DNA from 2 places in the Clostridium sp. JS66 genome. Region 2 is predicted to be linked to the other one. Evidence: a T-box and tRNA genes for the amino acid it is inferred to sense, from the RefSeq annotation. Region 2 holds a T-box; the other holds one or more tRNA genes.
What was found. The T-box of region 2 lies ahead of tyrS (tyrosine--tRNA ligase). A T-box ahead of a tRNA ligase gene usually reads a tRNA of that ligase, here a tRNA-Tyr.
Positions count from the first base shown of each region.

Region 1: it has a tRNA-Tyr gene. The T-box ahead of tyrS (tyrosine--tRNA ligase) is inferred to sense a tRNA for this amino acid. The anticodon was not compared.

Region 1 is NZ_CP131467.1:212,434-227,754, reverse strand. Features, by position in the region: gene secA (preprotein translocase subunit SecA) at 63-2,573, opposite strand; gene hpf (ribosome hibernation-promoting factor, HPF/YfiA family) at 2,782-3,309, opposite strand; gene Q6H37_RS01105 (ComF family protein) at 3,796-4,452, opposite strand; gene Q6H37_RS01100 (hypothetical protein) at 4,449-5,483, opposite strand; gene Q6H37_RS01095 (ATP-dependent RecD-like DNA helicase) at 5,452-7,707, opposite strand; gene metK (methionine adenosyltransferase) at 7,834-9,009, opposite strand; SAM riboswitch class I at 9,083-9,188, opposite strand; tRNA gene Q6H37_RS01085 (tRNA-Tyr) at 9,316-9,400, opposite strand; tRNA gene Q6H37_RS01080 (tRNA-Thr) at 9,406-9,481, opposite strand; tRNA gene Q6H37_RS01075 (tRNA-Val) at 9,501-9,576, opposite strand; tRNA gene Q6H37_RS01070 (tRNA-Tyr) at 9,585-9,669, opposite strand; tRNA gene Q6H37_RS01065 (tRNA-Thr) at 9,675-9,750, opposite strand; gene Q6H37_RS01060 (hypothetical protein) at 9,954-10,604, opposite strand; gene yyaC (spore protease YyaC) at 10,737-11,276, shown strand; gene Q6H37_RS01050 (rod shape-determining protein) at 11,438-12,469, opposite strand; gene spoIIID (sporulation transcriptional regulator SpoIIID) at 12,571-12,825, opposite strand; gene Q6H37_RS01040 (peptidoglycan DD-metalloendopeptidase family protein) at 12,934-13,659, opposite strand; gene spoIID (stage II sporulation protein D) at 13,772-14,815, opposite strand; gene murA (UDP-N-acetylglucosamine 1-carboxyvinyltransferase) at 14,954-15,321, opposite strand, start outside.
Region 2 is NZ_CP131467.1:2,122,328-2,137,648, reverse strand. Features, by position in the region: gene Q6H37_RS10005 (LysR family transcriptional regulator) at 1-189, opposite strand, end outside; gene Q6H37_RS10000 (YeiH family protein) at 297-1,292, shown strand; gene Q6H37_RS09995 (SufD family Fe-S cluster assembly protein) at 1,372-2,292, opposite strand; gene Q6H37_RS09990 (ABC transporter ATP-binding protein) at 2,293-3,024, opposite strand; gene Q6H37_RS09985 (permease) at 3,189-3,728, opposite strand; gene Q6H37_RS09980 (permease) at 3,725-4,201, opposite strand; gene Q6H37_RS09975 (PadR family transcriptional regulator) at 4,395-4,733, shown strand; gene trxA (thioredoxin) at 5,216-5,536, opposite strand; gene Q6H37_RS29555 (HesB/IscA family protein) at 5,584-5,883, opposite strand; gene Q6H37_RS09965 (AraC family transcriptional regulator) at 6,146-6,973, opposite strand; gene Q6H37_RS09960 (cupin) at 7,063-7,449, opposite strand; partial or broken gene Q6H37_RS09955 (IS1595 family transposase) at 7,637-7,930, shown strand; gene Q6H37_RS09950 (epoxyqueuosine reductase) at 7,999-8,658, shown strand; gene Q6H37_RS09945 (DUF2512 family protein) at 8,936-9,319, opposite strand; gene Q6H37_RS09940 (diguanylate cyclase) at 9,437-10,945, opposite strand; gene Q6H37_RS09935 (type 1 glutamine amidotransferase domain-containing protein) at 11,079-11,597, opposite strand; gene tyrS (tyrosine--tRNA ligase) at 11,844-13,067, opposite strand; T-box leader at 13,190-13,424, opposite strand; gene Q6H37_RS09925 (FRG domain-containing protein) at 13,581-14,510, opposite strand; gene Q6H37_RS09920 (response regulator transcription factor) at 14,648-15,321, shown strand, end outside.

The DNA.
Region 1 (15,321 bases), 1.9 Mb from region 2:
TTATATAAATATAAGAAAAACTTTTTGCGTTTGCAAAAAGTTTTTCTAGAATACAATCTACACTACTCAAATCTTCCACAACAGTTTTTATATTTCTTACCACTACCACATGGACATGGGTCATTTCTTCCAACTGTTTTTTCTTTTCTAACTGGCTGCTTCTTTACTGAATCATCTTCTGCTTGATTTGTATGAATTTCTTTAACTACTCTCTCTCTTTCTGGAGCCTTTTGTATTTCAACATGTAATAAATACTTAATAGTATCTACCTTGATGTTATATATCATTTCTTCAAACATTTCACTTCCCTCAAACTGATAAGCTTGAGCTGGATCTTGTTGTCTGTACGCTCTAAGTCCTATTCCTCTCTTTAAATGTTCCATATCATCTATATGATCCATCCATTTTGTATCTACTACTCTTAGAAGAATAACTCTTTCTATTTCTCTCATTTGTTGTTCGCCGAATTCTTCTTCTTTATGTGAATATATATCTTCTGCTATATCTATATACTTTTCCTTAATTTCTTCATTTGATAGTTTCTCTAAATCTTCTAACTTAACAGAATCCTTTGTAACATATAGTTCTTCCATATAGTGAATAAGTTTTTTTAAATCATTTTCAAATTCTTCATCTACACCTGACATATGAGAATCTACTACTGTAGAAACTAAATCTTTAAGCATATTTCTAATTTGTTCCTTTAAGTCTTCTCCTTCAAGAACTTCAGATCTTTGTTTATATATGATTTCTCTTTGCTTATTTACAACATCATCGTATTGAACTACTGTTTTTCTTATGTCAAAGTTATTTCCTTCAACTTTCTTCTGCGCATTTTCTATAGCACCTGAAACCATTTTACTTTCTATAGCTTCATCATCACCAAGTCCTAATTTTCCAACTAATCCTTGAAGCTTATCAGAACCAAATATTCTCATAAGGTCATCTTCTAATGAAACATAGAATCTTGACATTCCTGGGTCACCTTGACGGCCAGAACGTCCTCTAAGTTGATTGTCAATTCTTCTTGATTCATGTCTTTCAGTACCTATGATCTTTAAACCGCCAACTTCTACTACTCCTTCTTCAAGCTTTATGTCCGTACCACGGCCTGCCATGTTAGTAGCTATAGTAACTGTTCCAGTTTCTCCTGCATGAGATATTATATCTGCTTCTTTTTCATGAAATTTGGCATTAAGTACTTGATGAGGTATTCCCTTTTTCTTTAACATATCAGAAAGTAATTCTGATTTTTCTATACTTACTGTTCCTACAAGTACTGGCTGACCTTTTTTATGAGTTTCCACTATATCCTCTACTATTGCCTTAAACTTTCCTTTAGCTGTTTTATAAACCACATCAGGTAAGTCCTGTCTAGCTATTGGCTTATGAGTAGGCACTACTATTACGTCCAATCCATATATTTCTCTAAATTCATTTTCTTCTGTTAAAGCAGTACCTGTCATACCAGCAAGCTTTTTAAACATTCTAAAATAGTTCTGATATGTTATAGTTGCAAGAGTTTTAGATTCTCTTTCTACTTTAACTCCCTCTTTTGCTTCTATAGCTTGATGAAGGCCATCACTATATCTTCTACCTTCCATCATTCTTCCTGTAAATTCATCTACAATTAATACTTCACCGTCTCTTACCATGTAGTCTTTATCCCTTTTCATCATATAGTTAGCTTTTAAAGCTTGAACTACATGGTGCTGTATTTCCATATGTTCAGGATCTGCAAAGTTTTCTAACTTAAAGAAATTTTCTGCTTTTGCAATACCTTCATCTGTAAGCATTACTGCATTAGCTTTTTCATCAATATTAACATCTGCTTCTTTATCCAAAGATTTAGCAAAATAATCTGCTACTTTATAAAAATCAGTAGATTTTTCACCTTCACCAGAAATTATAAGAGGCGTTCTAGCTTCATCTATTAATATAGAGTCAACTTCATCTACTATGGCATAATTTAAGCCTCTTTGAACCCTTTCTTCTTTATATATAACCATGTTATCCCTTAAATAGTCAAATCCATATTCACTATTAGTACCATAAGTTATATCACAATTATAAGCCTCTTGTCTTTGACCTTGATCTAAGTCATGAAGAATTACACCTACTGTAAGTCCTAAGAACTCATATACTGGCGCCATAGTATCTCTATCTCTTTTAGCAAGATAGTCATTTACTGTAACTATATGAACACCTTTTCCAGTAAGTGCATTCAAATATGCAGGTAAAGTAGCTACTAAAGTTTTACCTTCACCTGTTTTCATTTCTGATATTCTTCCTTGATGAAGAACTATTCCACCTATAAGTTGTTCTCTAAAATGCTTTAATCCTATAGTACGAAATCCAGCTTCTCTAACTACAGCAAAAGCTTCTGGTAATATAGCATCTAAGCTTTCTCCTTTTTCTACTCTTTCTTTAAATTCAACTGTTTTAGCTTTCAATTCATCATCGGTTAGTTTTTGAATTTGAGAATCTAAAGCATCTATTTTATTAACAATAGGTATTATCCTTTTAACTTCTCGGTCACTATATGTACCAAACATCTTCTGAAAAATATTCATTATTTTCATCCTCACATATCAAATTTTTATAAAGTTACACCTTATAGATTATAACATCTAATCCTTAGCTATTCAACTTTATATACAGCTTACTTATCATAGTTTAAAATTTTGTTACATTTAATATACATTTAATATTAATAAAAAAACATAAATTTTAATTAAAAAGAGGAAGCTATTAAGCCTCCTCCCGCATTTTTATTTAAATCTAAAATTCAGGTTCTATTAAACCATAATTACCATCTTTTCTCTTATAAACTACATTTACTTCTCCATTTTCTGCATCTTTATATACAAAGAAGTTATGTCCTAAAAGCTCCATTTGAAGAACTGCTTCTTCAGAAGACATTGGTTTTATTGCAAATCTTTTTGTTTTAACTATTTTAGATTCTTCTTTATCCTTTGGTTCTAGGTCAGGTATAAACTGAAATTTAAGCGAATCAGAATGAGTTCTTCTCTGAAGTTTTGTTTTTTGTTTTCTTATCTGTCCTTCTAATTTATCTACAACTAAATCAATAGATGCATACATATCATCATTTTCTTCCTCACCTCTTAATATAACACCATTAAAAGGTATAGTGACCTCCACTATTTGTCTGTTCTTCTGTACACTTAATGTAGCATATACTTCTACATCAGGGTTGAAATACTTTTCAAGTTTTGATAACTTCCTCTCCACTGTATTTCTTAATGCACTAGTTACCTCGATATTCTTTCCACTTACTGTTATTCTCATACTTTCAGCCCCTTCCTTGTTAATATTGCAAATTTTATTGTATTGCAATATTAAGAATGTTTTGATTTTTATTAATTCTATTTTAATACTGTTTATAATAAATTACAAGACCATAAAAAGGAACTAACGAAATATTATTCAAACTTATGTTAATATTGCTTAAAATCCTTTCTTTATTCTTGATTTCTTTGTTCACTTAATAGTATATTCAAAAATCAAAAAAAAATTAAAAGTTCTTAATCTAAATGATTAAGAACTTTTATACGAAGTCAGTTGACCTGGTCTTTGACCCCACACTCGCCTGCTGGAATCCTCGCTACCGGGAATTAACCTCTCACTACTAATTCTCTCGCCATTTTACATAACGGCAGGACTTACTTCTAAACCGCACCATGCTCATTAAATATTTTATTTAACTTACGTGGATCGCTTTGCCTGCGACTAGCATCGACTTTCAACCACAAACCTGACTTCCATATAATAAGATTATACTCTACTTTTCGCCGCAGTCAATACAGTAATTTCTTCCGCTCCATGCTTTTTTAACTCTAAAGCACAGGATATTGCAGTTGCACCAGTAGTTATAACATCATCAACTATTAATATATTTTTACTTTCAATACAATATTTTTTCAAAAATTGAAAGCTTCCTTGAATATTTCTCCATCTTTCCTCTTTGCCTAACCCAATTTGATCCTTAGTGTTTTTCACCTTACTTAGACAATTAATAACAGGAATATCCAAAGATTTAGATATCATTTTAGACAAATAAGCACCTTGATTATACCCTCTATTTTTTAGTCTTTCTTTAGTCATAGGAACACAAGTTATATAATCATATTTGATTTTTTTATTTTTTATAAAACTTACCATATATTGCGATAATACTTGGCCAGCTTGAAAATTACTTTTATACTTTAATTGTAGTATTAAATTCATGATAACTCCTGAATAGTATGATATACTATAACACTTAAAATTAATTCCTTCTCTTTGTATATCAAATCCATAGCTGCAAAATTTAATTAATGCTTCACATTTACTGCATATATATCTTCCATCATAAGTTTCTTCTCCACAGCATATACACTTCTCATCATTTGAATATATTGTTTCTAGCACACAATCTTTTAAAAATATCAAATTCTTAATAATCCCATTTCCCATGCTTCTTTGTTGAAACTTCTAGCTATACTTTTTGCCTTTTCCATATCTTCTGTTTCTTCATTGGCTAAAAATATAACTTCTCCCTTTAAGTCCCTTTCGCTCCTTCCTGCACTAGCACAAAAATAGATAAGCTTTTTATAATCAAATTCAGCATCATCTGCAAAATAGACCATTATATCAATGTTTTTTATGTTTGAAAAAGTTTCATAAAAATTATTTGTAATCAATATGGACTTTTTAACTTTTTCAAAATTATTAATTACCTTTTTGTTGTTGTTACAATCACCTTCTTTATATAAATCCATTATACTTTTAGTAAATCCTGAGCAATAATTTCTTATATAAAAATGTACTTTAGGAATTTTATCCTTACTTGGTACACATATAACAACTTTTCTACCACAACTTATAGACCATTTTAGATAGTCATATACCATAAAAGGTATATCCTTATTTACATCTATTCTTGTAAGTATAGTCCTTGGCTCTATCATAGGACTTTTACTATCTCTTACAGGAAGTAAAAATTCTTTTTTATTTCTCATTATGTTTTCTATAGCATACATTATAACCTTAGTATTGCTTTTAGAAATTTTCGTTATCAAACCTAGTATTTCATAAATATTCTGCATAGGAAAACTATTTATATCATCATAAATTATCAAATCAAACTTTTCCACTATTTTAGATGCATTATAAAAATTACTTATTTTCAATAGAGCACTTGATTCTACTTCATTGTTTCTTAAATAGGCGTAATTTCTAAATCCTGTATATTTCTTTATCTTTTCTATAATATTAACTTTTTCTGGGTTTTCATTTGTAATGTACATTACTTTCCTGTGTTTAAACACATAATGTAGTATAACTTTTATAAATATTTCTGAAGAGTTATAAGGCAATGATCTTACATTTAAGAATTTATCTCTACCCATACTCCAAGTTAATATAGCTTCGCTTAACTTTTCTTTTTCATTATTCAACCTCATCTTCTGAAACAACAACATTTACTTCACTCTCCATTATATCCATTATTCTATGTTTTAATAATGAATATCTTTCAAAACTTCTATCATTATCTATCATAAATTTTATAGCTTTTAATTCTCCTACTAAAACAACTAATTGTTTTGCTCTAGTAATAGCTGTATATAATAAATTTCTATTCATTAATAATGGGGCGCCCATATACATAGGTATAATAACCACAGGAAATTCACTTCCCTGACTCTTGTGAATAGTTACCGCATAAGCCAAATCAACTTCATCCAAATATATATTGTCATATATAATTTTTCTCTCATCATCAAATATTATAGTTACAGTATCCTTATCTTCATCTATATCCTGTATAAATCCAACATCTCCATTAAAAATGCCTACTCCTTCACATTCACCTTCTCCTGAAACTCTAGTCCATTTCAATGAATAATTGTTTTTCGTTTGCATTATTTTATCTCCAACCCTAAATACAATATCCCTAAATTCTTTTTCTTTTTTATTTTGAGCTTTAGGATTTAAAATATCCTGAAGTTTTTTATTTAGGTTAGAAACCCCCAAAATCCCTTTTCTCATAGGTGAAAGTATCTGTATATCATTGATCTTATTCCATTCTTTATTAAAATTAGGCAGCCTTTTATCTACAAGAGATATTAATGTATCTGTTATCTTATTTACATCTTCACATTTTATAAAGTAAAAGTCTTTGTTTTTTTGATTCATTAAAGGCATTTCCCCATTATTAATTTTATGTGCATTAACTACTATCATGCTTTCTGTTGATTGCCTAAAAATTTCCTTGAGCCTAACAACCTTAATACATCTGCTTTCAATTAAATCTCGCAATACATTTCCTGGACCTACAGATGGAAGTTGATCCACATCTCCTACAATTATAATTCTTGTACTTATGTCAACTGCCTTCAAAAGGTTATTCATAAGCATAATATCTATCATGGAAGCTTCATCTATTATAATAACATCACACTCTAAAGGAGAATTTTCACCTTTAGAAAATAATATACCTGGTTCTTCTTCATCACCCACTCCCATTTCCAAAAGCCTATGAATTGTTTTAGCTTCACGCCCTGTAGCTTCTGTCATCCTTTTAGCAGCTCTCCCTGTTGGTGCTGCCATAAAGACCCTAAGCTTAAGTTTTTCAAATATTTCTGTTATACAATTTATAATAGTAGTTTTTCCTGTACCTGGTCCTCCAGTTATTATTTCAACTCCATTCCCTATGGCACCTCTTATAGCTTCTTTTTGTGAATCCGCAAACTTTATACAATTATCATTTTCAAAACTCTCTATTTCTTCATCTACATTTATCTTCATATCGCCATAATCATTTACAGCTAAAGTAAGTATCTTTTTTGTAACTCCAAGTTCACAATAATAGTATGGAATTGTAAAGACACATAATTTATCTTCAAACTTTTCCAACTTTAGTTTTCCATTTATAGAACTATCATATATATTCTCTTCAATTTTTTCTTTAGTTACTCCTAATATACTAATTCCCTCTTTAAGTAACTTTTCTAATGGCATATATGTGTTTCCAAGGCCACAAAATTGATTTATAATGTACCTTATTCCACTTTGTATTCTAAAAGGAGAGTTCGCATCTATACCAAGACTTCTTGCAATCTTATCTGATGTTTTAAATCCTATACCCGATATTTCTTCTGTCAAAATATATGGATTTTCTTTTACAATTTTTATAGATTCTGTTCCAAATCTTTTATGTATCTTAACACATTGATTTGGAGTAACTCCATAAGTTTGCAAAAAAACCATTATATTTCTTATTTCATTTTGCTTAGAATACGAATCATCTATTAACGCTATTTTTTTTGCACCTATACCTTCTATTTCTTTAAGTCTTTCTATGTGATTATCCAATATATCTAAAGTTTGTTCACCAAACTTTTCTACTATTTTTTTAGCTGTAACAGGCCCAATACCAGATATTATTCCTGATGATAAATATCTTTCTATACCAACTATAGAATTGGGTACTATTTCTTCGCATCCAGAAACTTTAAATTGCTGTCCAAATTGTGGATGAAGAACCCATTCACCTATAAGCTTTAAATTTTGACCTTCCGTAATAAAAGGTATACATCCTACTATAGTTATATTTTCACTTTTATCTTTAATTTTGGCCACAGCATATCCATTTTCCTCATTTTGAAAAACTATATTTTCAACTACACCTTGTATTTGCTGCATAAAATCTCTCCTAATTTTTACTAGTGTTTTATTTTTAATTATATCATATGAACTTTGTAAATATACAGAGTTCATAAACAATTTAAATCTTAAAAAGCCCTTATGCTAATGCATAAGGGCTTACTTTTATAAATATTTTTTTATTTCTTCAACTTTGTTTAATTGTTCCCATGGTACATTTATATCAGTTCTTCCAAAATGTCCATAAGCAGCAACTTGTTTATATATAGGTCTTCTTAAATCTAAATCTCTTATAATAGCTGCTGGTCTCAAATCAAAAACCTTATTAACTATTTCAACTATTTTATCCTCAGATATCTTTCCTGTTCCAAATGTATCTACTGTTATAGATACAGGCTTTGCTACACCAATAGCATATGCAAGCTGTATTTCAAGCTTATCTGAAACTCCAGCTGCAACAAGATTTTTAGCAACCCATCTTGCAGCATATGCAGCAGATCTATCCACTTTCGTTGGATCTTTTCCTGAGAAAGCTCCGCCGCCATGTCTTCCATATCCGCCATAAGTATCAACTATAATCTTTCTTCCTGTTAATCCTGAGTCTCCCTGAGGTCCTCCAACAACGAATCTTCCTGTTGGATTTATAAAATATTTAGTATCTTCATCTAAAAGTTCAGATGGAATAATTGGTTTTATTACTTGTTCTATCATATCTTTTTCTATTTGATCATGTGTTGCTTCTGGATCATGCTGTGTTGATATTACAATAGTATCTATCCTAACAGGTCTGTTATCTTCATATTCTACTGTAACTTGAGTTTTTCCATCTGGTCTTAAATATCCTAAAGTTTCATTTTTTCTAACTTCAGTTAGTCTTCTTGAAAGCTTATGTGCTAAGCTTATTGGCATAGGCATATATTCAGCTGTTTCGTTTGTAGCAAAACCAAACATCATTCCTTGGTCACCTGCACCTATAGCTTCTATTTTATCCATTTTACCACTTTTAGATTCTAATGCTTCATCTACTCCCATAGCTATATCTGCAGATTGCTCATCTATAGAAGTAATTACAGAACATGTAGCATAATCAAAACCAAATTTAGCTCTAGTATATCCTATTTCCTCTACAGTCTTTCTTACTATTTTAGGAATATCTACATAACATTTAGTTGATATTTCTCCCATAACTAAAACCATCCCTGTAGTAGTAGCTGTTTCACAAGCTACCCTTCCATTTGGATCTTGCTCTAATATAGCATCAAGAATAGCATCTGAAATTTGGTCACACATTTTATCTGGATGTCCTTCAGTAACCGATTCTGACGTAAATAATCTTCTCATAAGTACTCTCCCTTCTCTTTATAAAAAAATAAAACCTCTTCCAATAAGAAGAGGTTAAATAAGCTTAACAACTCTCTTATCTTGCAGATTATCACTGCAGGAATTGGCACCTTAGCAATATCTGTTGCTGGTTGCCGGGTTTCATAGGGCCCTTTTCCCTCCACCTCTCTTGATAAGAGCTTTATTCACTTGTCATTCATTCTACATCATGTTAACACAACTAAGTTTTAGTGTCAATATTTATATGATTTAAAACTTAGTAAAATTATTATTCACAAAAATAAAAGCACTTACTAGTGCTTTATTTGGTGGAGGAAGATGGATTCGAACCATCGAAGTCGATGACAACAGATTTACAGTCTGCCCCCTTTGGCCGCTCGGGAATTCCTCCGCATTTGGTGCTGGCAGAAGGCTTCGAACCCTCGACCTACTGATTACAAGTCAGTTGCTCTACCAACTGAGCTATGCCAGCACATACTATTTATTTTTAATGGTGGGCACAACAGGGCTCGAACCTGTGACCCTCTGCTTGTAAGGCAGATGCTCTCCCAGCTGAGCTATGCGCCCATTAAATATGGTGGAGGAAGATGGATTCGAACCATCGAAGTCGATGACAACAGATTTACAGTCTGCCCCCTTTGGCCGCTCGGGAATTCCTCCATATTTGGTGCTGGCAGAAGGCTTCGAACCCTCGACCTACTGATTACAAGTCAGTTGCTCTACCAACTGAGCTATGCCAGCACATGTTTATTAAATTTACGCCATTAACGGCTTCAACATGGATTAGTATACATTGTTATAGTTCTATTTTCAAATTCAAAATACTCCATTTAACCAATTCTTCTTTGTATTATTTAAAATTTCTACGTTTTTCTCTTAAAATCGCATCTAAACATTTTTCTAATAATCTATTTAATTATCATATATTTTTATAAAAAAGCTCATTATTTATCAACTAAATCCATATTTATAAACTTTTCTGCTACCTGCTGCACTTTCTTATAATCTTTATCAGATAATCTTTCTTTAAGCAACTTAATAGTATTTTTTATATCCTCTTCATTGCCATTTTTTAAGTATTCGTTTATTTTTTCATAATCAACAGCGGATAGTTTACTTCCTATAGATAAAAGTTTTTCCTTATCGGCAATAGTTAAATCGTCTTTTATTTTTGATTTTGAAACTTTAAATACAGATACATCCTTTTCATTATTTGAATTAGTATTATTTTTATTATCATTACACTTCGATTGAGTTATTTGACTTTCTTTACTATCGCTACTATTATCCTTCGAAAAAACTTCATTTTTATCTTGATTTATTTTATCTTCTATAGCCTCCATTTTATTTTTTTTATAACTATCTGTTATCTCTATTGATTTTTTACTAGCTTCCTCATTTAAATTACTTTTATCTTCACTTTTAATGTTCTGTTTTTTGCTATTTTCATTATTGCTTTTTCTATCTTCATTTATTACTTCTACTTTTCCCTTTACTGAATTTTCATTAATGTTTACTTTGCTTGAATAAATCATTATACCAACACAAATAGTTGTACATAAAATTACAATGAATGATAGAATCTTTTTACTCATATCATTAGCCTCCTTGTATTATGCAAACACTTTTCTCTTAGTATACCCATAAAGCTTTTTTTTATTCTGCATATATTAATATTTTCAAAATTGTTTTCATATAAATTAATTATTGATGTAGGAGGTGAGTTTTTGAATAGGGTAAAATCCAATTATAAAGATCCATTATCATATTATAAGATTGCATGTTTCTTAAAGGACTATATTAATAAAAATACCATTGTAGTATGCATTGGAACTGATAGATGTATAGGGGATTGCCTTGGTCCATTAGTAGGTACGCTATTAAAAACTAAAGGTTTTCCATTGCCTGTACACGGAACTATTGCAGAACCAATACATGCACTAAACATTGATAAGAAATTAAAAGAAATAAAAGTTCTATATCCATATAGTAATATAATAGGTATAGACGCCTGTCTTGGAGATGAATCTAGCATAGGAGAAATTCAAGCAAGAGATTATCCTGTACACCCTGGAAAAGGTGTTGGGAAGTTCCTACCTAATGTAGGTGAATGTTCTGTGATAGGCATAGTAGATTCTAATGATAATGATGAAATATTCACTAGTAATAATATACGATTAAATTTAGTATTGAACATGGCTAAAGTTATAACTCACTCTCTTATACACACCTATTATATGTATGATAATACAAAACTTACATTATAATTATGTATACTAATACTTATTAATATAAATCCATCAACCTTCGCAGTTGAAAATTTAATTAAAGATTTTTCGCAGCGCAGCGGAAAAAATCATTCTTCACTGTCCTCTGTCCTCTAAAATAAAAGTAAAACCCCGAACTTTGTGGGGTTTTACTTTTCACTTTAATCTATTAATGTTATATCGTCACCAGTAAAAGTAACTTCCATTTTATCTAAATACTCTAACACCTTTCCTGTTCCCAACGCTACACAAGACACAGCATCTTCTGCTACACATACCGGAACCTTGGTTACCTCTTGTATTAAATCACTAAGACCACTAAGTAATGCTCCTCCACCAGTCATAATTATACCTTTATTTGCTATATCTGCTGCTAGTTCAGGTGGTGTCCTTTCAAGCACTGCATGAGTTGTTTCTGCTATAGAATTTACTGCCTCCTTCAATGCTTCCCTCATTTCATCTGAGGATACAGTTATATTTTTGGGAAGACCTGTAATTAAGTCTCGTCCTCTTATTTCCATAATCATTTTTTCTTCTCTCTTAAATGCAGAACCTATATTTATTTTTAAGTCCTCTGATGTTCTTTCTCCAATCATTAGTTTATGCTCTTTTTTTATATATTTCATGATAGACTCATCAAACCTGTCTCCTGCAACTTTTATGGAAGCTCTTACAACTATTCCCCCTAAAGAAATAACTGCAACATCAGTAGTACCTCCTCCAATATCTATTACCATATTTCCACTTGCTTTTGTTATGTCAAGACCTGCTCCAATAGCTGCTGCTAGCGGTTCTTCAATTAAAAACACTTTTTTTGCACCAGCATTTTTGGCAGCATCAATTACAGCTCTTTTTTCAACTTCTGTAGCCTCGCATGGAACACACACTACTACTCTTGGTGCGGACATTCTCTTTTTGCCACAAGCCCTAGTTATAAAATACTTAAGCATTTTTTCTGTTATATCATAATTAGATATAACCCCATCTCTCAAAGGACGAATTGCCACAATATTTCCAGGCGTTCTACCTATCATTTGCCATGCTTCTTCACCTACAGCTAATACCTTATTTCTACTTCTATCTACAGCAACTACAGAAGGTTCCTTTAAAATTACCCCCCTGCCTTTAATATAAACAAGTACTGTGGCTGTCCCTAAATCAATTCCCATATCAGTTCCTATACTAAAAAACATTCCTATGCTCACTCCTAATCTTTCCATGCTTTTTTATAATAAAAATGCTAATTTTTCCTCTTTTTATTATATCTACTTACTTAATTATAATAGGAATGTTTTTAACCTTCAATAGCTTTATATTTCATTTTTGTTGCTTTTCCACCTCTTATATGTCTTTCTGCCTTATTATAGTCCAGAATAGTCTTAGCCTCTCTAGCAATTTGAGGATTTATTTTAGGTAACCTTTCTGTCATATCTTTGTGTATAGTACTTTTACTTACTCCAAAAACTTTGGCTGTTTTTCTTATTGTAGCCTTTGAACCTATAATATAATTTGCTACTTCTAAAACTCTTTCTTCAATGTAATCTTTCAAGGATGCTACCTCCCTAATCCTTCTATATTTATAAATATGCTGTTTATAATTTTTAAATTCATCAGGTTAGCCATTTTCCGATAAACATATCAGAAAACGGCTTAAAAATTAATATTTTACATACTTTGCTGGATCAACAAAATCATTTCCTTTTAAAACTTCAAAATGCAAGTGATCCCCATATTTTTCATAAGCTGATCTCAATGTAGTTTTTCCTACTGTTCCTATAAGTGTACCTTTAGTTACACTTTGACCCTTTGAAACCTTTACCTTTTGATCTAAATTAGAATAAACTGTTTTTAATCCATTTTGATGATTTATAACAATTTTTACACCATCTTGAGTGGCAGTATCAATTTCTTCTACTTTTCCATCCATAGCAGCCATTACTGGTTTACCTAAATCTGTTTTTATATCTAATCCAAGATTAGGTCTATAGCTTGATGTAGAATCCCAATATACTGGATCTTCAGAATAAGCTCTTGCCAAACTGCCTTCTACTGGCTTACTTAAAGAAGTACTAACTGAATTAGATACACTCTGCGATTTTGTTTCACTTTTAGGTACAACTACTTGTGGTTTAGACTCTTTTTTTACTTGAAGGGCATTGTCATAATTTAAAGATGACTCATTGTTTCCCTTAGCTGTCTCTTTTTTTGCTTTATCTTGTGCTTGAGTATTTTGTTGTTGTATTAGTGCATTGTTAGCATTTTTGCTAGACTTAGCAGTCAAAACTGCTACTGTAGCTACAATACATAAACAAACAAATAATATTACATAAAAGCCCTCCTTCTTAAAAAAGTTAGTTACTTTGTTCAAAAATTTTTTGTCCATATGAACACCTCCTTTTTGTAGTTTGTCCAGAGTATAGTAAAAAATACATATTTTATAAAAAAAATTTCTATTATTTTCTTATATTTAAAATAAAAAAAGAGGCAATGCCTCTTTATCGTGAAATTTTGCTAATTTCAACTCCAGTATAATAATGTTTTAATATTTCTTTATAACTATCTCCAGACTTAGCCATAGCATTTGCTCCCCACTGACTCATTCCAACTCCATGACCATAACCACTACAATCTATTTCTATATTGTTATCATTAAATTTAATACTAAAATTAGCAGAATTTAAGCCCATAATGCTTCTAAATTCAGTACCAGATAAAGTAACTTGTCCTATTACTATTTCCTTTATTGAACCACCCTTAGTTTTGGATTTTATTTGAATTTGATTTTTTATATTAGCTGTCGACAGACCACAATTGGTATATCTAGAACTTATTTTATTAATAAATTCACTATACGATACTTTAACTGAAGTTTCTCGTTTATATGCACCTTCTTCCCCTGAACTATTTACACTTTTTAGATAAGGAATATTATCAGAAAACACGTCTAAACAATCTTCGGTTTTACCACTGCTTACAGAAAAATAATATGGTTCCATTACTAACTTATTATCATACGTCAAATATTCTCCAGAAGTTTCTTCAACCGCTTTAGTTATTTTACTCCAATATTCCTCTCTTTTATTAGCCTCCCAAGTTTTAAATCTATCTTCTTTATCCATAAAGACTTGACACTGAGTTGTATCAGATACATCAGCACCAGTATTACTTTTATACTTATGCCCCCCGAAAGATTCCATATGGGCTAACGCAAAAGTTCTTGCTGCTACTGCTTGTGCTTTTAAGGCTTCTAAAGAAAACTCTGCTGGCACCTCAGATGCCACAACACCTTTTACATATTCCTCTAAAGGAATTTCCTGTACTTTATTTTCTTTTGTTATATAAACCTTTATTTTTACGTTTTCCTTATTAAGTACCACATCGCTGGATTTAATAAAAAATTTAGGTATTGACTTTCCAAACTTATTACTAACTTCATCTATTTCTAATACAAATATAGATAACACTATAGCCAACACTATGCCAGCAAATATCAGTAATAAAAGTTTTTTTAAATGTATTGATCCATTAATATTTTTCATATAAGTATCTCTCCTTACTTTTGCCTAGTATATCAATATAATATTATTAATGGCTATTAAAAATTATTACTGCAATAAAAAAAGAGAAGATTTTGTTCTAATCTTCTCTTTAACTTAATATATTAATATTGTAGAATTTTATACCATTATCCTCTGAATATCTGCTCCCAACCCTTGTAACTTCTTTTCTATAGACACATATCCTCTATCTATATGATATACATCTGTAATTTCTGTTTCACCCTCTGCTACTAAACCACAAAGTATAAGTGCAGCTCCTGCTCTCAAGTCAGTAGCCCTAACCTCTGCGCCTGTTAGTTTATCCACACCTTCTATAATAGAACTTCTACCATCAATTTTTATATTTGCTCCCATTCTCTTCATTTCGGCAGCATGCATAAATCTATTTTCAAAAATTGTTTCTGTTATTACACTAGTACCTTTTATTGTACACAAAAGTCCCGCCATTTGAGATTGCATATCAGTAGGAAAACCTGGATATGGCA
Region 2 (15,321 bases):
TTTTTCTCCTGCCTGAGTTATATAAAGTTTTTTCGACAGCCGTTCAAAAAGACGTAAACCATAGTGATTTTCAAGTTCAGAAATTGCCTGACTAACTGCTGATTGAGACATAAATAATGTGTCAGAAGCCTTTGTCATATTCATTTTGTCACATACAGCAACAAATATTTTAAAGTGTCTTAAAGTCATAATATCCTCCTTATACATTAGTATATGCTTATCATATTCATTAAATAATAATATTTTACTTATATAATGTCAAGGTGTATCATAAGAAACAGATCGGAGGAGATATTATGAAAACAACAAATAACAAATTATATGGAATTATACTTGCTCTAATTATAGCAATTCCAGCATGGATGATTGGAAATGCTTTTCCTATTATAGGAAGCCCTGTACTTGGTATTTTATTTGGAATGGTTTTAGCCTTTTGGAAAAGACCAAGCTATTTTAATACAGGAGTAACCTTTACTGCCAAAAAGTTACTTCAATATTCAATTATTCTTATGGGATTTGGCATGAATCTTTTCAACGTTTTTAAAGTAGGAAAGCAAACAATTCTTTTAATGCTTTTTACACTAACAGCAGCATTCATTACTGCTTATATTGCAGGTAAATTATTAAAAATAAATGGGAAAACAGCAACCTTGATTGGTGTTGGTTCTTCCATATGTGGTGGCTCAGCTATTGCAGCAACAGCTCCAGTTATTAATGCAAATGAGCAAGAAGTGGCTCATTCTATATCAACCATATTTCTTTTTAATGCTATTGCAGCCTTTTTGTTTCCATTCCTTGGTCACTTATTTAACATGAGCAATCAATGCTTTGGACTTTGGGCTGGAACAGCTGTTAATGATACTTCATCTGTAGTAGCTGCTGGCTATTCTTACAGCACTGCAGCAGGTAACCTTGCAGTTATAGTAAAACTTACAAGGACCTTGGCCATTGTTCCAATTACATTGGCACTAGCTATTTATACTTCTAAAAAAGAAGCAAAAAGTAAAAAAGGATCTTACAGCATCAGCAAAATATTTCCTTGGTTTGTACTTGGATTTGTAGCTGCATCAGTAATTAACACATTTATTCCTGTACCAGCTGCACTTACTAATTTCTTATCCGAAGCTGGAAAATTCGTCATTGTAATGGCAATGGTATCTGTAGGATTAAATACTAATATTGTAGAACTTGTTAAAAATGGTGTAAGGCCAATTGTATTAGGCTTCACATGCTGGGTGGTTTTAGCACTTACTTCACTTGGAGTACAGCATTTTATAATGGGAATTTTTTAAGGAAAATAACTTAATTAAATTGTATTTTTAAAGGACATCGGAGAAGGATTTTTCTCCGATGTCCTTTGTCAATTGTCCTCTATTTAAGGAATCCTTTTAATATAGTATCTTCTGATTCTTTTTCTGAAAGTCCTAAAGACATAAGCTTTATAAGCTGATCATTAGCAATTCTTCCTATAGCAGCTTCATGTATAAGTTGGGAATCTGAATGGAATGCTGATATTTTAGGTATAGACTCTACTCTAGCCTTATCCATTATTATAGAATCACATTGTATATGACCTCTACATCTTTCATGTCCAGACATATTTAAATGAAACATTTGTTTTGACTCATCTCTAGCTACAGAACGAGAAATTATTTGCGCAGAAGAGTCTTTTCCTATCATTTCTACATTTATGATGGACTCTGCATCTTGATTCTTATATGTAAGAAGTCTTTCTATTACTACAACTTTAGCATCTTTATGAAGTTTTATTTCTGTATCCCTTTTAGTACTGTCTACTCCTTTTATTTGAACTAATTCTAATTCCGCATATCCTCCTTCTTCAACCTCTATTATTGTTTTAGGATTCAATACTTTTTCACCATTTCCATTACCTTCTCCAAAGTGTTTCTCTACATATTTTATACGAGCACCCTTTCTAACAAAAAATTCATGTACCCCATCATGTTGAGATTTTGTATCACCTGGGTTATGTATACCGCAGCCTGCTACTATAAGTACATCTGATCCTTCACCAATTTCAAAAGTATTATATACAACATCATTTAATCCTTCTTTTGTTATAATTACAGGTATATGAACGCTCTCTCCTTTAGTTCCAGGTTTTACTATTATATTTATACCAGGTTTATCTTCTTTTGTTATTATATCTATATTAGCTGTAGTGTTTCTTGCAGCCTTTTCTCCATTTTTTCTTATATTATAAGCACCAATTGGCAATTCATGAAGTCCTGACATTTGATCTAACATACTTTTATCTAACGCATCTAACATCTAAAAAGTCCTCCCTTTTTCACAGGTTTCACTGCAATTACAACTGTCATTTTTTATTATTTGAGCAAGTATATTCTCTTTTGAAGTTATTTCTTTAATTTGACCATCTGAGAGTATAATAACTTCATCTGCTAAATTTAAAATTCTCTCTTGATGAGATATTATAATTATAGTTGTTTCCTTCTTTTTATTCATATTTTCAAAGGTTTCAACTAACTTTTTAAAGCTCCATAAATCTATTCCTGCTTCTGGTTCATCAAATAATGCAACTTTGAGATTTCTAGCAAGTATAGTTGCTATTTCTATTCTCTTAAGTTCTCCACCAGAAAGACTTGAATCCACATCTCTATTTACATAATCTTGAGCACAAAGTCCTACATCCAGAAGCAAATTACATACATTTACTTCTTTATCCTTTGCAGCTAAGCTTAACAATTCATTTACTTTTATACCTTTAAACCTTGCTGGTTGTTGAAATGCAAAACCTATACCTTGTCTGGCTCTCTCTGTAATATCTAAACCTGTAATATCTTCCCCATCTAATAGTATATTTCCAGAAGTAGCCTTATATATTCCCATTATTGTTTTGGCTAGAGATGACTTACCTCCACCATTTGGGCCAGTAATTGCATATATTTTATTTTTTTCAAACTTCAAGTTTATATTTTGTAGAATACTAATTTTTTTATTATCATTATCTAATTCTAAAGACAAATTTTTTAATTCTAACATCCATATAATCCTCCTATTTTTGATCATAAAATTGTTTTACATTTATGTTTAATAAATACATTACATTATTCTTAGTAGTTATTATACCATATATAATAAAAAATACTAAATTTTGTACAACGGCTTGTTATACAAACTTTTCTATTTAAAAAATATAAAAGTCTTTATTCAAGATTTTTAATATTTTTATAAATTGTTTCTTTTTCAATAGGTGAAATAATCTTATCTGTAATATATGCTATCAAGATAATCACAGGTATATCAATAGCATATCGAGTAAGCATAAACTTCCATCCCATTACGGATGCTTCAAACAATGATATAGGTATTTTTGTAGCAGACCATGCTCCTATAAAAATTAGTATATTGAAAAATTTACTTCCCTTTTTCATCAAAATTGCAGCAAAAGGGAATGCCACATATACTGGTCCAGCGGCAAATGACCCTAATAAAAAGGCAATAACTATACCTTTTAATCCTGATCCTTCTCCCATAAACTTTATCATGGTTTCCTTCTCTACCCAGGTATCCAAAAGTCCCATTATAAGAAATATTGGCGGCATAATAGCAAGTAATTCCTTCAAATTATCTCTAGTTCCCTTTAATGAATTCATTCCTAGTGAAGGCTTTACTATAAGTAAAATTAAATTTATTATTAAAACAATTCCAAACACCCTATACCTTTTCAACATTTTTTTCATCATATTAACACTCCCATAACAAACGCAATTATAAAAGAAAACACAAGAGCAAGTGAATTTCTAATATAGGTAGCTTTCATCCCCCAATATTTTGCTTCAATAGGAATGGTAATAATTCCAACCATAACTGAAGTTGATATTAACATTGTTATTTGAACCATACCAGCTCCATTTTTTAGTAGTGTGGCCGCTAACGGAAAGGTAACAAATCCAGGTATTACAGTACAAGAACCAATAAGTGCAGCTAACATTATACCTAATATACCTGATTGCTGCCCCATTATTTTTGAAATAACATGAGGACTTAAAATAGCAAGCATAATTCCTATAACAAATAATATTGAAAGAAATAATGGCAAGATATTTTCAAAGGATTTCCATGCTTTTTTTAAAGCTAATAATGTTTTCTTACGACTCTTAAACAAAGATATAAACAATAGAATAAATGCTAAAAGATATAATCCAATAGTAAACATAAAATTTTCATAACCTCCGGTAAATTAATTAGATATCAATGAAACTTAATGATGATTTTAACACTATAGTGTGTTTTACACTATCATCATACATCTATTTTATTCTAGTGTCAATAACACTAAAGTATTATTTGCAATTAGGTGTATAAAATAATATAATGTGATAAGAATACAAATAAAAAGGAGAGATTTTATGGCCAATAAAAGAAATCAATCTCGTCATTTGCCTGCATTTATTTTACTAACATTAGCTGAAGGTTCTACTTATGGTGGTGCAATATACACTTCACTTATAGAAAAGATACCTAATTTTCAATGTGATCAAGGTGCTATATATCGTACTCTCCAGCAACTTGAAAATGACCATGCAGTAATATTTTCATGGGATACAACTAATTCAGGACCTGCAAAGAAAATTTATAGTATTACTGAAACTGGATTGAAGCAGCTTGATGATTGGAAAGATGATATAGAAAAAAGAATTGTATATTTAAAATGCTTTTTAGATAGATATGAAAGTTTTAAAAAATAAAACTATCTGTTACATACTATTACTGTAGTTTAAAAATAATTCGGTGTAAGTGTGCAGTGGAAGTTTGGATTTTAACTTTCATTCCGTGATATATGATAAGGGTGTCATCACGGCTAAATGTTTTAATTATTCTAAAGCTCGAAATTTTTGAAAGCCTAAGAACTTTGTCAAACTCGGTTCCCTCAGACAGGACTAAAGTTCTAAGGCTTTCAAAAATTTTGAGCTAAGAATAATACTAAAACAATTTAGCTAATGTGATGATACCCTTATCATATATCACTGCATAAAAGTTAAAATTCAAACTAGTAACTTCCAAGTATACACACCTAATTACATTGTTATAGGTAATTTTAGTAAGCCACAATCATATTATAACTATAATTTATAACACTTAAAATTAAGGCGTAGCCTGCTATTTGGCTAATATATTCAGTTTAAAAAGTAGTTCTATTCTGTGGAAATGTCTTAAAAAAGACTTATTGTTAATTTGAATACTGCTGCAATCTAGACTTAAGTATTTCCTTAGGCTGAAAACCCACTATTTTATCAACTGCTTTACCATCTTTGAAAATCATCAATGTTGGTACTCCTGTAATTTCATATTTTTCAGCTAAATCACCACTTTTATCCACATCAACCTTAAATATTCTAGCCTTTCCTTCAAGTTCTGTACTTAATTCTTCTAAAACTGGAGCTACCATCTTACATGGTCCACACCATTCTGCAAAGAAATCCACCAATACTGCTCCATCACCATTTAAAACATCATTCTTAAATTCACTACTATTTATTATTTTAGCCATAACTAATAACCTTCCTTTCAACTATAATTTTTAATTTTATTTATCTTTTAGCATGAAGAAAAATTGCCACCATATATGGTAAATCCTCTTGTAAACCAACTATTTGAGTAATCAATAGTTGACCCATTTATATATGCTTCAAGTTCTGGACTGTAGGCAACGTTTATACCTTCTGATTTAGTAATTACGTCATCACTATTTTTCAACTCATCCAGAGTTAACTGTAATTTTGGTCCGCCTCATCCATAACCTGCAAAAACAACTCTCAATATTGCATTTTTAGGATCCTTAACTCTTTGCTTCATTTCATTAAACTTTTCTGCTGCTTGTTTAGTAACCTTAACCATAATAATATTACCTCTCTTTCACATTTCTTATTTGAATCAATATTTATATAATTAATTTCTGTCTAGCTGATAATTTTTATAAGTATGAAAATACGGTGGAGTAACAAGTATTCACATAAACTTGAATATAACAACATATTTTCAAATCCATCATCTATCCTTATATTTATATATTACGATATTATAATATATATGTCAATATATTTTTTTAAATATTAAAAAATAGTCCCATTTAAGAGACTATCTAAATTTAAAACTATTATTATTTTTTCATTTCCTTAAGATATTGATTCGGGGTTACTCCTACACTATTTTTAAAATGTCTAATCATATGGCTTTGATCAACAAAACCTACTTCTAATGCTATATCTGTCATTTTCATTTTTCCATCTTTTAAAAGCTCTTTCACCTTTCTTATTTTGATATTATTCTGATAACAATGGGGAGCAAAGCCATATTCATTGGAAAAAAGCCTAATTAAATAGTAAGGACTTAAACCTGAAATTTGAGACAATTGATTTATTGAAGTATTTTCTTTATAGTTATATTCAATATATTCTTTTAATAACTTTATAACTCTTTGTTCATTACCTATACTTTTTAAACTACATATAGTATCTAAATATTTTATATTTAATTGTTCTATAATTTTAATGAATAAATCATTACTTTCTAAATCTATATTTTTATTTAAAAGATTGCAACAAAGTTTGTTTATTAAGTCATATAAATATGAATCATCAATTATATTATGAAAAAATAACTTTCTTGAATTTTTTTCTTTTGTATCTCCTAAAATGTTTTTCATGCACCCTTTATCAAAACAAATACACATATAATCATGTGTTCTTTTATTTAAAGATTTAAATGAATGAACTTCACCTGTATTAAGAACAAATACTTTACCTTTATCAGCACATAATTGCCTTTTATCTATGGAATATATTCTTGTCCCTCTATTTATAACTCCTAAACACATACTGCTGTGTGAATGTTTAGGAAATGCTCTTCCTACATTAATACCTTGAATTACATCAATATTATAAAAGTCATTTAAATGACGAAATTTAATTTTCTCCTTATCTATCAAGTATACTCCCCCATATTTCTATTGATTTAAAACAAAAACTTCTAATATAGTAATTATATCAGAAGCTTTACATATAATATAATTTTTTTCTATACTAACGCAGGTATAAATTTAGCAAATAAATATAGATCACCATTTACAGCTTTAACTTTATGTTGTATGCCTTGTGGTATTACACTGAGTGTTTCAATAGAATAATTTATTTCTTTATTCTCTAAAAAGCATTTTCCTTCACCATCAATTACCTCATGCAGTTCCCAATTGCCTTCATGAATATGTTGTCCTATTTCACATCCTGATTCAATCTTTACAATATGACAGCTAAACTTTCCAGCTGTGTCCTCACCTTTAACAATGTGCTTTAGATATACACCCTTATTAGGATTTTTGTTCCATTCTAACTTTTCAATATTAATTTCCTTGTTTTGGTATATCACCTTACCACCATTAAAAATTTTTACAATACCATTATTCATCACTATTGACCTCCTTGTATTTCTAGGAAACCCTTAAAGTTTATTAAACCTTCATTCCTAGAAACTTTTTATATTTTTATAATAAATGAATTTTAGAACTTCGTATTGTACGTTATTGCCATTATCTTTAATGGTTACTCATTCATATTGATTTTGTAGCCCACTATTTTTAGCAAGGTTATAATAAGGTAATTTAATTATGGAATTAGCATGTAAAGGTAGAATTACCTCTAAGGAATTAGAAAAATTATATGATGGACATATAAGCGATGAATCTATACTTTGTACTGATAGTCATAAAAATTACATACAATTTGCAAATGATTTATCATTAGAACACAAACGTATAAAAAGAGGTAAACATAAGGAATGGTTATATCATATTCAACATATTAATGCTCTACATAGTAATTTAAAGAAATGGATGAATAGGTTTAATGGTGTTGCAACAAAATATATCAACAACTATAATAAGTGTTATTAAAAACTATAGTTTAATAAACAGTACTATTTAAAAACGAAGCAAAAAAAATTTAAGGAGCAATATATATGAGTAACTTATGCAATGATATTGAGGCGATTTTTAAGAAAAATTCTAATGTTTTATTTGGTATTTCTAATATAGATTTTAGTGAATATAAATCAGATTATGAATGTGCATTGGTTTTTGCTGTTCCTCATACGGAATTATTGAGTATAAATGATTATAAAGAGGAGAAATTTGAAAATTTAATATGTGAAGCTCATGGTTGTATCAATTTATTATTAGAAGAGATTACCACCATATTAAATCAATACAAAATTCAATATTACATACCACCTGTTGCACAATCAAGTGAAGAAACACTCATTGCACCATTTTCATTTAAATTTGCAAGTGTCAATGCAGGTTTAGGGTGGATAGGCAAAAATGGCGTTTTGATTACAGAAAAATATGGACCAAGAGTACGGTTATCTGCAATATTAATTAATTATAATTTGCCGATAGGAACTCCTATTACTAAGAGTAAATGTCCGCCAGAATGCAATATATGCTTTAATGCTTGTCCTCATAAGGCTTTAACTGGTTATCAATGGAATATAGGTACAAAACGTGAAGAATTAATTAATTATAAATTATGCAATCAGAAAAGAAGCCTTTATTTAAAAACACATCATAGAAAACATTCTTGTGGATTGTGTATGGTATCATGTCCTATTGGAAGATAAAAATATATTAAGAGTTTCTTCTCATATTGAGCATTATAGGTGGACAATCCCACTTATAATTTTTAAGGCTATATTTCAACATTATATTAAAACATAGCCTATTTATAAAAAAACATACAGTAAAATAAAAAGTCCACAGGTATATCTTTTCCTGCGAACTTCTACAAAACATGAACAATATTATAAACAAATCCATATGAACTGCTTTTTGTATCTGTCTATTATTTTTTCTCTCCATCCTGTACAACTGACAGTTTCTCATCCAATGATGGATTTGCTAATCCTTTCCTTTTCTAAAAATACTATTAGATATATATTTGTGAAAAAACCATTCTCCTGCAGCTATAATTACAGCTGCTATTAATGCACTCATAAAATGTATTTGAGTAGTACTCCATATGTAATTAAACATATACATAGCAGCTAATGCCAGCGCAACATCTGCCATAGAAGCTATAGTATTGTTTGATGCGGGAAGTATTAACAAATCACCTATAATATATGCAATAATTGTAACAGCAGCAGCTATATAAAGTATAGATGCAAAAGTTAAAGTGGTTAATATACTGAAAATAATTTCTAAAACTACTGCCACCATTACAAATTTTATAAGTAAGGCTGCAATATGTCTCATACTATCATCTCCTCTAATTTTTTTCAAAATTAGTTTTCCTAGTATTATAAAAAATATCCAATTATTTTCATCAAAATAAAATCCATTTCTTTTTAATCTATACTTCCATTCTTAGTAATCAATATCTCTATTGTTTTTTAGAAACTATGTTTCATTTATTCTTACCTTTTTTATCACACTCTTATATTGATACATACGGTTATCTGCAATTCTTATCAGTTCATTAATTTCCAATCCATCTCTGGGAAAGTTAACAATGCCATAACTATAACTGCAAATAATTTTGTTTTTGCCAAAATTTATTGGATTATTTTTAAAGTGTTCAATTAATTCTTCAAATTTATCAATTAAATTTTCCAAATCCAAATTAAAGAAAACTCCAACAAATTCATCTCCCCCAAACCTTCCTATAATATCTGAAGCATCAGATAAACCACTCAATCCTTTTGAGAATGTTTTAATTAATTCATCTCCAGCTAAATGGCCATAACTATCGTTAACAAATTTTAGTTCATTTAAATCAAAAACCACTAAAAAAAATTCTTTTTTATTTATACTATAATTGTAAATATTATCATAAAGTAATTGTTCAAAATAGCTTCTATTATATACATTAGTTAACTTATCATATCTGGATAGATATACAGTTTTTTCATAAAGTTTATGCTTTGTAACTGCAATAGAAATCTGACTTGCCATGTATTCCATTAATTCCAAATATCCTTCATCAAATATATTGTTATATGTACTGTCAATGTTTAAAAAACCATATAACTCATTATCTATAATAATAGGCGCCCTAATTACAGATTTTATTTTTTTTCCTTCTGCTGTATCCAGCATAACTACATTTTTCATTTTATCCACATTATTATAAATAATTGCTTTATTTGTATTTTTTTCACTTTCACTCCATTCGAAACGTTCTTTAAAGTTAACTACAAATTTTTTAATATCTTTTGAATTATAACCTCTAGCTGCAACTATTTTTAAGTTTTCATCCTTATCCAAAAGTACTATTGAACCATTTCTATTCCCATCAATACAATTAATAACCTTATCTAATATTAATTGGAGTAAATCATTAATATCTGATATTTCATTAATGGAATACCCAATATCAAGCATAACTTCTTTTAACTTTAATAACTTATTTATTTTCTCTATATTCCTTTTTTGCTCTGTAACATCTATAAAAACAAGTATTTTGCCAATGATTTCACCAGTATTTTCATATATATTATTAATATTAATCTTATAGTATATTAACTGATCTTTATCCTTTGCTGTTATTAAACTTTCATTACTAGAACCATCCTTCACTGCTTTTAGTAATGTCCTATGATCTTTCAATACTTCATCAATTTTTTTATTGCCTGCTTCTACATATTTCAATTCTGAAATAATATTTTTTGATGCATTATTAAAGTTAACTATATTATTTTCAGAATCTAATATTATAACTCCATTCAGCATATTAGAAAAAACTTTCTCCAGCATAATTGATGTAGGCTTTAAGAATTTAGATCTCAATACAGGAATCAAATATATAGCAACATATTTCTTATCACTTTTCCATGCAAAATACCCTACAAAAAACAATACTAGTGAAGATACTAATAATATAAAGCTTAAAAGATTGTTTACCTTCAAAGAACTCACCTCATATGACTATTATACTAAATATTTATTACAAACCTATAGAACTTTTTTTATAGTCATAAAAAAAATTCCCCAAAGAAACTTCTTGGAGAATTTATAAAATATATTTACGAACTCATTATAACTACTTATTCAAAACTTCAATATATTTTTTCATATATAAAGGTAAATCCATTGGGCGTCTGCTAGAAACAAGGTTATTGTCTACAACTACAGCTTCATCAATCCAGGTTGCACCTGCATTTTCCATATCATCCTTTATTCCTGGAGTACTTGTAACCTTTTTTCCTTTTAAAATCTTTGCTGAAATTGCTACCCATCCAGCATGACATATTTGTCCTACTACCTTGTTTTCATCATTCATCTTTCTTACTATGTTTATAACTTCTGGAAATCTTCTTAGTTTATCTGGAGCCCATCCTCCTGGTATTAAAATACCGTCAAATTCTTCTACATTTATTTCTGAAAAAGCACAATCTGAGTGTGCAGGAACTCCATACTTACCAACATATGTTTCATCAGCTTTTTCACCAGCTACAATTACTTCTACTCCTTCTTCCTTAAGCCTTAAAATAGGATACCAAAATTCTAAATCCTCAAAATCACTATGAATAAGACTTAAAACTTTTTTATTAGTTTTCATGTTACTTCCTCCCTATAATATAATTAATGAATTTTCACTCTTTAAAATCTAATTATTAAGTTAAATAAGTTTTCTCTACTAAATTCATATATAGCTTTTAATGTATTACTATACTTGAATTCATACACTGTATGTCTTTTAAATCGCTATTGACTGATATCTTCATTATACATTTACTGGTATACAAATATCAATAAAAAGAAAGTCTGTGTCAAATTCAACACAGACTAATAATCACAATATCCTTTACTTCATCAAAGCCTTATGGTAAGTCTTTTTCCCTTTACGTATTTTTACACTATTTTTTAGTTGTTCTAAAGTAATATTACAGTCAATAGATTTAACTTTATCATCATCAACAAATACACCACCCTGTTGAACTACACGTCTTGCTTCACTCTTAGATGCAGTTAAACCACATGCTACCATTAAATCTAAAATACTAATAGCACCATCATTTAACTGGTCATCTGAAATTTCAGTAGTTGGCATATTAGAATCATCTGTACCACCTGCAAAAAGAGCATGAGAAGCGCTCTTTGCCTTTTCCGCTTCTTCTTCACCATGAACAAGCTTAGTCAATTCATATGCCAATATTTCCTTGGCTTCATTCAACTTACTTCCTTCCCATTTATCCATTTCATCAATCTGTTCAAGTGGCAAGAAAGTAAGCATACGTATGCACTTAAGAACATCAGCGTCAGCAACATTACGCCAGTACTGGAAGAATTCAAAAGGTGAAGTTTTATTAGGATCAAGCCATACAGCTCCATTTGCAGTCTTTCCCATTTTCTTGCCTTCAGAATTCATAAGCAATGTAATTGTCATAGCATATGCATCCTCGCCTAACTTATTGTGGATCAATTTCGTACCACCCAACATGTTAGACCATTGATCATCGCCGCCAAGCTGCATATTACAGCCATAATTTTTGTGAAGATGATAAAAATCATAAGATTGCATAATCATATAGTTGAATTCCAAGAAAGATAAACCCTTTTCCATTCTCTGCTTATAACATTCTGCACGTAACATATTATTTACAGAAAACCAAACTCCTACTTCACGAAGCACTTCAATGTAATTCAATTTTAAAAGCCATTCTGCATTGTTAAGCATGATTGCCTTGTCATCACCAAATTCAATAAATCTTTCCATCTGCTTTTTAAAACAATCACAGTTATGCTGAATTATTTCAGGTGTCATCATTGTACGCAAGTCAGTACGTCCAGATGGATCACCTACATGGCCAGTTCCACCACCTAAAAGAACTATAGGTTTATTACCTGCCATTTGCAAACGCTTCATAAGGCAAAGAGCCATGAAATGTCCAGCATGTAAAGAGTCGGCAGTTGGATCAAAGCCAATATAAAAAATTGCTTTACCATTATTAATAAGTTCTTTAATTTCATCTTCGTCAGTAACCTGGGCAATCAAACCACGAGCTACTAGTTCATCATAAATTTTCATTGTAACAACTCCTATCTATTTAATAATGAAACTCCTCCTCCCTATAGTCGGATGAGTAAGCGATCATCTCAAAATCGTAGATTTTGGATGCCTGCTTAAAAAAGCCTTCTGTTCCAATTGGAACAGAAGGCAAAAATTGCGGTACCACCTCTGACTTAGAAATTCCTCACAGAATTTCCCTCACTGAGTGCAATCACACTCTCACGCTATATCGGGCGTCCCCATCAAGCCCTACTATAATATTCAGGCAGCAGCTCCAGGATGTATTTCGAATCAGTGCATTTGCATCTTCTCACCAACCAGATGCTCTCTTAATAACATGAAACTGATCTACTTCTTTCCTCTCATAGCTTTTTAATAACTTAATTGAATTATAATTTATAAATCCAAAAAAGTAAAGTCACAAAATAACATATATGTTACATTTTATAACTTTTTAATCAATATATTTAAGAATATCTTTTGACAAAGTTTCTTTAAGCAGCGATATCAGTTTACTCTTTTCCATTTATCCTAATATCCCTCTTCAAATATTTCTTTTGAAACATACTCAATTTCAGGAAATAGTTGTGCATAATTCATACCATATTTTCTAAGCTGTTCTGTAATATCTTCCCTCGAATCTTTGCATATTATAAGTTTTTCCATATAATCAGAACTATCTGGAAGCTTATCAAACTCAATCATATTATTGGTATATGGAAAAATTGTAAATACTCCTTTTTGAGCCACAATTCTTGTATTATTTAAAGGTCCATACACTGCACAAGGCTTCTTATTGATAAATCCACTTTGTTGTGGTCCAAACATCTCATATACTTCTTTTTCCTCTACATTAGGAATATATCCTAAAGGATAAGCATTATTAAAGTTAAAAGCTTCATTTAATTTAATAGGATTCAAACACCAAACCGCAGGATCCTTAGCCAATTCTTTAGGTGTTGCATCTACATTAATGGCAAAAATAAGTGCAACTAGTGCATCCTCAGTCCAATCCATTAGTCTTGTAGGTACGCCATAATGCTGCATTAAAAACATCCAGTCCCAATAACCAGCAAGTCCTTCTGAAAAAGGATATGATGGTAACTGTCCTAAATAAGGTATTGCTTTTGATTTAAATTTTGATAAGAATGTTGTCTCATAATTCGCATTCAAATCATTTCTAGAAATAGAAGGCAGCATACTATAATCCTGATCTCTAACACCTCTGTACCAAATTTTCGAGCTATATTTAATTGTGTCATCATCCTGATCTTCTTCCCAAAACTTTTCATAAACACTATCTATAGCATTAAGATATTCCTCAACAGTCTTTATCTTACCTTCACACTGGTCCACTTTTTCTTTCTCTACTTTTTCTACTTTTTCTTTTTCTACTTTCTCTACTGGTTCAATTTTTTTATTATCTATATTAACTGAATTATTTATATGATTTCTACTCATCTTTAATCCTCCTAATAACTTCTTGATCTATAATATGTAGAATAAATGTGATGAGTGATAATAAAAATATGGAAACATTAAAATCTTTAGTATATACTGTAGAATGTATATTGATATTTGATTGAAGGTGATTTTTTATGAAAACAGGAAAAGTATTAATAGTGGATGATGAAATTAATATAACAGAACTCATTTCCGTAAATCTTGAAGAAAATTTTAATGTAGTATGTTGTCATAATGGCTTAGATGCAGTAGAACTTGCCAAAAAGGAACTTCCAGATATTATACTGCTAGATATTATGATACCAGAAATTGATGGATTTGAAGTCTGCAAAAGAATACGAAATGATGAAGTCACTAAAAAAATACCCATAATAATGCTTACAGTAAAAAGAGAAGAAAACGATAAAGTTAGAGGTTTAAAACTAGGTGCAGATGATTATATAACTAAGCCTTTTGGAATAAATGAATTATTAGCTAGAATAGATGCTGTACTTAGAAGATCAGATATGATATCTGCTTCCAATACAAGTGACAATATAATGCAAATAGGTGATATAGAAATTGACACTGATAAATATGAAGTTAAAAAGAAAGGAACTGTTATAGAACTTACTTTACGAGAATTTAAGTTATTACAAACCTTGGCTAAAAATAAAGGGAATTTAGTTTCAAGAGAAGTTTTGTTAAGCGAAGTATGGGGGTGTGGTAATTTAGGCGATTCAAGAACATTAGATGTACATATAAGAAAGTTAAGAAAAAAATTAGAGGATAATGATAAATTTCCTAAATATATCGAAACAGTAAGAGG